Linked DNA regions of Planctellipticum variicoloris. The protein of the gene in region 1 interacts with the protein of each later gene in a pairwise test. Links are inferred from orthologs where the notes say so. Each region holds a gene or a part of one and is shown in the gene's direction. Other genes may lie near its edges.

What was found.
Region 2: the proteins of SH412_RS01195 (region 1) and SH412_RS24135 interact in binary tests that used the Escherichia coli proteins (3 or more experiments, as listed by UniProt). The link is inferred for Planctellipticum variicoloris from one-to-one orthologs.

The regions. Positions count from the first base shown.
Region 1 is NZ_CP130886.1:300,760-304,110, reverse strand. The notes cover bases 257-2,940. They hold SH412_RS01195 (PTS sugar transporter subunit IIA), read left to right. Parts: upstream 257-1,205; coding sequence 1,206-1,676; downstream 1,677-2,940. Other genes in these bases: ptsP (phosphoenolpyruvate--protein phosphotransferase), read left to right, coding at 2,192-2,940; SH412_RS01190 (HPr family phosphocarrier protein), read left to right, coding at 1,764-2,069; hpf (ribosome hibernation-promoting factor, HPF/YfiA family), read left to right, coding at 680-1,015. In the rest of the region: more of ptsP, read left to right, coding at 2,941-3,351. UniProt on the Escherichia coli protein: Seems to have a role in regulating nitrogen assimilation.
Region 2 is NZ_CP130886.1:6,178,718-6,182,568, forward strand. Bases 298-3,481 are described here. They hold SH412_RS24135 (sensor histidine kinase), read left to right. Parts: upstream 298-602; coding sequence 603-3,281; downstream 3,282-3,481. Other genes in these bases: kdpC (potassium-transporting ATPase subunit KdpC), read left to right, coding at 298-597; SH412_RS24140 (response regulator), read left to right, coding at 3,309-3,481. In the rest of the region: more of kdpC, read left to right, coding at 7-297; more of SH412_RS24140, read left to right, coding at 3,482-3,851. UniProt on the Escherichia coli protein: Member of the two-component regulatory system KdpD/KdpE involved in the regulation of the kdp operon. KdpD may function as a membrane-associated protein kinase that phosphorylates KdpE in response to environmental signals.

The DNA.
Region 1 (3,351 bases):
CGGGTAAGAGTTTTTCCATGGACAGTGTGTCGCGAACGCCCTTCTTCGGTCTGTCCCTGCAACCCAAAGGACCGGAGAAGTCGGACTCGATCCACAGGTCGATCAGTCGCGACGCAGAGACGCCGGTTCCGACCGAGAACGCAGACCGGAAGTCGCGAACGGCCTCCGGCTGGAAGGGCTGGTGGCCTGGAACAGCACCGGACAAGTCGGAGTCGGAGCTGCCAATGCAGACGATTCCGCTGCCCCGGACCGATATCGGCCCTGTTTCGGAAAGCACTTCCGGCCTGGTTACCGAAGGCGGCGCCGACTCTTCGGGCTCGCCATTCTAACCGCGTGCTTCGCTCATGACGCTGCCCCCGAACCGCAGGACCATTGCCTGCCGGATTCAATGATTGCGGCATGGATTCATTCCCGATCCAGACCGGCGTGGCAGCGTTTCTTGCCGGGAATTCCTGTCGGTGACGACAGGCGGCAGGTGTCTGATGCCGCCGAAAGCTGCTAAACTGCCGCCGTTGCATCATGGATTCGCCGCCGGCCGTCTCGGGGACTGACCGTGCGAGGCAACTCCCTGTCGGGATTCGCCTTGCATTGACCTCCGGGACCGGTGCCGTAGAATCGTGCTGTTTGATAATGGCCCCTCCGGCAGCAGCCGGGGCTCAAACTCCAGGAGTTTTTCGCAGTGCAGGTGGCAATTACCTCGCGGCATGGCACACTCAGCCCCAGCGCGCACGATTACATTTCAGGCAAAGCTGAAAAAATTCTGACGTTTCACGACCGGATCACCGCGATTGGGATTACTGTCGATTTCACCGGCGGTCGATCCAAAGTGGAACTGCTCGTTGATGCGGAGCACAAGCACAATTTTGTGGCGTCTGAGCAGGCGGACGATGCTGTCGCCGCCTTCGACCTGGCACTGCATAAGATGGAACAGCAGATCCGGAAGTACAAAGAGCGGATCCAGGATCACAAACACACTCCGCCTGTAAGCGAAATCACGCGCGACCCCAATAGCTGAAGTTGAACGATTTGTACGAATGGCTGCTGGTTGATCGGGATTATTGCCGGCGGCACTCGGCTTGCAGATATGATGCGGAATCGGCAGTCCGGCATGCCGGCGGCTGGTCCCGAGGGAATTCTCGCACACTCACGAGCGACGTGCTGAGGTCACCATTCCGGGCCTGGCGTCGAATCAGAGGGACGAAAAGATGAAGCTGACGGATTTTGTCGTCAAGGACGCCGTTGTTGCAGACCTTCAGGCGACCACGAAAGAAGCGGCGATTCGAGCGATGGTCGGCAAGCTTCGCGAAGCCGGCGCCATTGGTGCCGACGACGAAGACGGCATTGTTGCTGCCATTCTGAAGCGAGAAGAACTGGGATCCACCGGCATCGGCAACGGCGTCGCCGTGCCTCATACCAAGCACCCCTCCGTCGACAAGCTGGTGGCCACGGTCGCGCTGGCCCATGACGGGGTCGATTTTTCGAGTCTCGACGGCGAGCCGGTCTACATTCTGTTCCTGCTGGTCTCTCCGCCCGATCGGCCAGGCGACCATTTGCGGGGGCTGGAAAACATTTCGCGACACTTGCGGAATCAGAACTTCTGCAAGTTCCTGAAGCAGTCGAAGCAGCAGGCGGCGGTTTGGGATCTGCTTCTGGAGGCGGACAATAACGAGATTTAATCCCGAGCCTGTCGGGCCGGAAGGTGTCCTGTCGGTCGGGAGACTTTCGCCCGAAACAGGTTCAGTTCGTAGCGGTGGCGTCAAATCATGGTGGATGCAGCCATTATTCGCAGGGTGGTGACGGTCAATACCGAGCACGGCCTGCACATTCGCCCGTGTTCCCTGATCGCCAAGGCGGCTCAGCGATACTCCAGTCAAGTCTGGGTTCAGAAAGATCAGACACGCGTCGACGCTCGACGCGTGCTGGAGTTGCTGACTCTGGCCGCTGGTCCCGGAGCCGAACTGGAGCTGCAGGCGGCAGGGAGCGATGCTGAAGCCGTGATCGACGAGCTGAGCCGGTTGTTTGAAACCAATTTCATCGATGCCGAGCCCTCGCCGGTCCCTTCGGCCTGATCCAGGGGGAACGCCTCGGCCGGGAACGCTTGAATCTGTTTCTCCCGTCCTGTCAGGGGGTTTCCCCGTTCACGTGGCCGATTCGCAATCCCACCGATTGCGGCTGAAGCGGAAGTGGCGACATGCTTGTGAAGCGCGGGATTGCCGTTTCTCCAGGCGTGGCCATCGGCCCGGCCATGGTGTTCGGCACGGAGAACTTCCGGATCCCGCGCCGGGTTGTCTCTCGAGATGCCGTCGAACTGGAGCTGCAGCGGTTCGAGACGGCCCTGGCGGCGGTTTGTCACGAGATCGAACTGAACGAGAAACTGGCAGCCGATCGTCTCGGGGCTCAGTACGCCGCAATTTTCGGCGCACATCTGATGATGCTGCGTGACGGCGAATTGATCGCTCAGATCGAAGCCCTGATCCGGCAGAAGAGTTTCTCGCCCGAGTTTGCCGTCAGTCGGATTTTGCGGCAGTACGCTCATCGATTCCAGAATCTGGGCGGACAGTATCTGGCAGAACGGGCTGCGGATATCTACGACCTGGAGAAGCGAATTCTCCGGCACCTGCTGGGAGAGGCCCGCGAAGAGCTGCAGCACCTGATGGCTCCGGTTGTCATCCTCGCCCACAACCTGACGCCAAGCGAAACGGCAAATCTCGACCGGAAATTCGTGCTGGGATTTGCGACCGAAGTCGGCGGACATACCAGCCACACGGCGATCCTGGCCGGCGCTCTGGAGATTCCGGCAGTCGTCGGCGTGGGTTCGTTTCTGAACGATGTTTCCGGCGCCGAGACGATCATTATCGACGGCACGTCGGGCGAAGTGATTCTCGATCCCGACGAAGACACGCTGATGCGGTATCGCGCCTCTGAGGCCCGATATCGCAGCTTCACAAAACGGCTGGAAACGCTGCGGCATCTGCCCGCGGAGACGCGGGACGACGTTTCGATCGAGCTGCTGGGGAACATCGAGTTTCCCGCGGAAGCCGAGCACGCCAGGCAGCGGGGCGCGGAGGGGATTGGTCTGTATCGGACCGAGTTCCTCTATCTCGAGTCCAATCGCGAGCCGACTGAGGAGGATCATTACCAGGCCTATTGCGAGGTCCTGCGAGCCTTCCCGAAGGAACCGGTCATCATCCGGACTCTCGATCTGGGGGCGGACAAGATGCCGGGGAGCCTGCGCTCAAGCTACCCCGACAGCGTCAATCCCGCCCTGAGCGTCCGCAGCATCCGGTTGAGCCTGCTGCATCTGGAGCTGTTCAAGACGCAACTGCGGGCGATCCTGCGGGCGGGAGTGCA
Region 2 (3,851 bases), 5.9 Mb from region 1 along the record:
GCAATCATGTGGCAATCGCTGAGAACTGCAACGCTCCTGTTTCTGTTGCTGACCATTGTGACCGGCGTGATCTACCCTCTCGCCGTCACGGCGGTCGCACAGGCTGCCTTCGGCCGACAGGCCGGCGGCAGTTTGATTCTTCAGGACGGTCGCGCCGTCGGCTCCGACCTGCTGGGCCAGCCCTTCAACGCGCCGGGCGACTTCTGGGGACGTCCGTCGGCGACCGGTCCGGTCGCGTACAATGGCCTGGGAGGGAGCGGCTCCAACCAGGCCCCGACGAATCCGGCCCTGGAGACCGCGGTTAAGGAACGGATCGACCGCCTGAAGTCCGCCGACCCAGACAACGCGGCGGTCATCCCGGCAGACCTGGTCATGGCCTCTGCCAGCGGCCTCGATCCGCACATCAGCCCGGCGGCCGCGGAATACCAGGTCCAACGCGTGGCACGCGCCCGCGGACTGGAGGTCGACGAAGTGCGTCGACTCGTGGCAGCGCACACTGAGGCGCCGACTCTCGGATTCCTGGGCATGCCCAGGGTCCACGTCCTCCGGCTGAATCTCGCGTTGCGTGAACTGCAGCCGGCTCACGAAGTACGATAGGCGCCATGACCGACGATCGTCCCGATCCCGATGCCCTTCTCGCCCGCGTCCAGGCGGACGAGGTCCGCCAGTCCCGCGGCAAGCTGAAGATCTTCTTCGGCATGGCGCCGGGCGTCGGCAAGACGTACGCCATGCTGGAGGCGGCCCGCAAGCTCGCTAAAGAAGGCGTCGACGTCGTCATCGGTTACGTCGAGCCCCACGCCCGGCCGGAAACGTACGCGCTGGTGCTGGGGCTCGATCAGTTGCCTCCGCGCTCCGTGACTTATCGCGGGAAAACGATTCAAGAGTTCGACCTCGAAGCGGCCCTCGCCCGGCATCCGCAGATTCTCCTCGTCGACGAGCTCGCCCATTCCAACGCCGAGGGGTCGACGCACGCCAAACGCTGGCAGGATATCGACGATCTTCTGGCGGCGGGGATCGACGTCTACACGACGCTCAACGTCCAGCACATCGAGAGCCTGAACGATGTCGTCGCGCAGGTCACCATGATTCCGGTCCGCGAAACGGTCCCGGACAAGGTGTTCGAACAGGCCGACGAAGTGGAGCTCGTCGACCTCCCCCCCGACGATCTCATCGAGCGACTGAAGGAAGGGAAGGTCTACGTTCCCGCCCAGGCGCTGCGGGCGATCGAGAACTTCTTCCGCAAGGGAAATCTCATCGCCCTGCGGGAGCTCTCGCTCCGCAAGACTGCCGATCGCGTCAATGCCCAGGCGCTCGATTACCGCCAGGAGCACGATGTCTCCCGCATCTGGCCCACCTCCGAACGGCTGCTGGTCTGCGTCGGACCGAGCCCGATGTCCGCCCGGCTGGTCCGGGCCGCCCGGCGGATGTCGACCACGTTGCGGGCGCCGCTGACGGCGCTCTATGTGGAACTCGATCAGGCACGCGTCCTCAACCCCGCGGACCAGCAGCGACTGGAGCAGAACCTGCGGCTGGCCGAGGATCTCGGCGCCACCGTCGCCCAGACGACCGGGACGGAGTTCGCGGGCGCCGTGCTCGATTTCGCCCGGACTCATAACACGACGAAAATCATCGTGGGGAAGCCGCTGCACGGCCGCTGGCGCGACTGGTGGCGTGGAGCCTTCGTCTACGACCTCATCCGCCGCTGCGGAGACATTGACGTCTATGTCATCAGCGGAGACGCGGAAGCGGCTTCGTCCGCGACCACGGCCCGCCGCGCCCCGGCCCCGATTCCGTGGGCTTCTTATCTGTGCGCTGCGGGACTGGTCGGTCTCAGCACTCTGCTCTGCGCCGGGATCGCGCCCCTGTTCCATCCCACCAACCTGGTGATGGTCTACCTGGCGACGGTCGTGGGGGTCGCACTGAGATTCGGCCGCGGCCCCTCCATCCTCGCGACCGTCCTCGGCGTCGCCGCGTTCGACCTGTTCTTCGTTGCCCCCTTCGGCACCTTTGCCGTTTCTGACTCGCAGTACGTGCTGACCTTTGGCGTCATGCTCGTCACCGGACTGGTGATCAGCGAGCTGACCGCCCGCGTGCAGTCGCATTCCGTGGCGGCACGCGAACGCGAAGCCCGCACGGCGGCGTTGCTGTCCCTCAGCAAGGAGCTGACCAGCCTCGCCACGCGCGACGCAGTCGCCACGACCGCCCGCCAGACCATCGCCGAAGCCTTGGACGCCGACGTCTGGATCCTCGCCCCACCCGTCGAGGGACACTACGTCGTCCTCGGGGCCGGCGACCCCCCGACTCAGCGCGACGACGGCGTGATTCGATGGGTCTTCCAGCATCGCCGCAGTGCGGGCGCCGGAACCGACACGTTGCCGGGGACGCCGACCACCTGGCTGCCGCTGCTGGTCACAGAAGGAATTGTCGGCGCGCTGGGAATTCGCCCGAAACAGCCCGACGCCCAGCTCACCTCCCGCCAGTTCGATCTCCTGCAGGCCATTGCCGGCCAGCTCGCCGGCGCGCTCGAACGCTGCGCCCTCGCCCGCGAAGCCGAGTCCGTCCGCCTGCAGGTCGAAACCGAACGGCTCCGGAACGCGCTCCTGTCCGCCGTCTCCCACGACCTCCGCACCCCCCTGGCCACCATCACCGGCGCCGCCAGCCTCCTCGTGGAAGGCAAAGAACGTCTCGCCGCCAGTCACCAGAAAGAACTGGCGGAGTCCATCCTCGACGAAGCCGACCGGCTGAACCGGCTCGTCGCCAACCTGCTCGACATGACCCGGCTCGAAGCCGGCGCCATCCCGCTGCAGCGCGAGCTGCAGCCCATCGACGAAGTCGTCGGCGTCGTCCTCGCCCGCTTCGACCGTTACCTCCGCGAACATCCGGTCGTCGCCGACTTGCCAGACGATCTGCCCCCCGTCGCCATCGACGGCCTGCTGATCCAGGAAGTGCTGGCCAACCTGCTCGATAACGCCCTCAAATTCTCCCCGCCAGGATCCCCCATCGAGATCCGCTCGCACCGGGAAGGTTCCAGCCTGGTCGTCGAGGTCGCCGACCACGGCCCCGGCATCCCGCCAAACGAACTGGAGCGGATCTTCGAGAAGTTCCACCGGGTCGAAGGCCAGTCCCGCGGCGGGACCGGCATCGGCCTGGCCATTTGCCGCGGGATTGTCGAGCTCCACGGTGGTACGATTGCCGCGGCGAACCGATCGACCGGCGGGGCGGTCTTTCGATTCACCCTCCCCCTGACCGCCACCGGGCTCGATTCGCATCCGGTCGATTGATGCTCCGCACCGGTCGGGAACCGCCGCATGGACCACGACGCACCGCAGATCCTGATCATCGAGGATGAGCCCCCGATCCGCAGGTTCGTGCGGATGTCCCTCGAATCGCACGGATTGGCCGTTCGCGAAACGGACACCGGCGAACGCGGCATCGGGCAGGCTGCGGACGCTCCGCCGGACGTGGTCATCCTCGATCTCGGCCTCCCCGACCGGGACGGGCTCGACGTCATCCGGGCGCTGCGCGAGTGGTCGCAGGTCCCGATTATCGTCCTGTCGGCCCGCGGGCGCGAGTCGGACAAGATCTCCGCGCTCGACGCCGGGGCCGACGACTACCTGACCAAGCCGTTCGGGGTCGGGGAGCTGCTGGCCCGCGTCCGCGTGGCGCTCCGCCACTCGGCCGCCACAACCTCTCCCAACGGCGAAGCGGTCTTCGAAGTCGGCGGACTCCGGGTCGACCTGGGCCGCCGGACCGTGCACGTCGACGGCGTGGAACAGCATCTGACCCCCACGGAGTACCGCCTGCTGACGACGCTGATCCGGCACGCGGGGAAAGTGGTCACGCATCGCCAG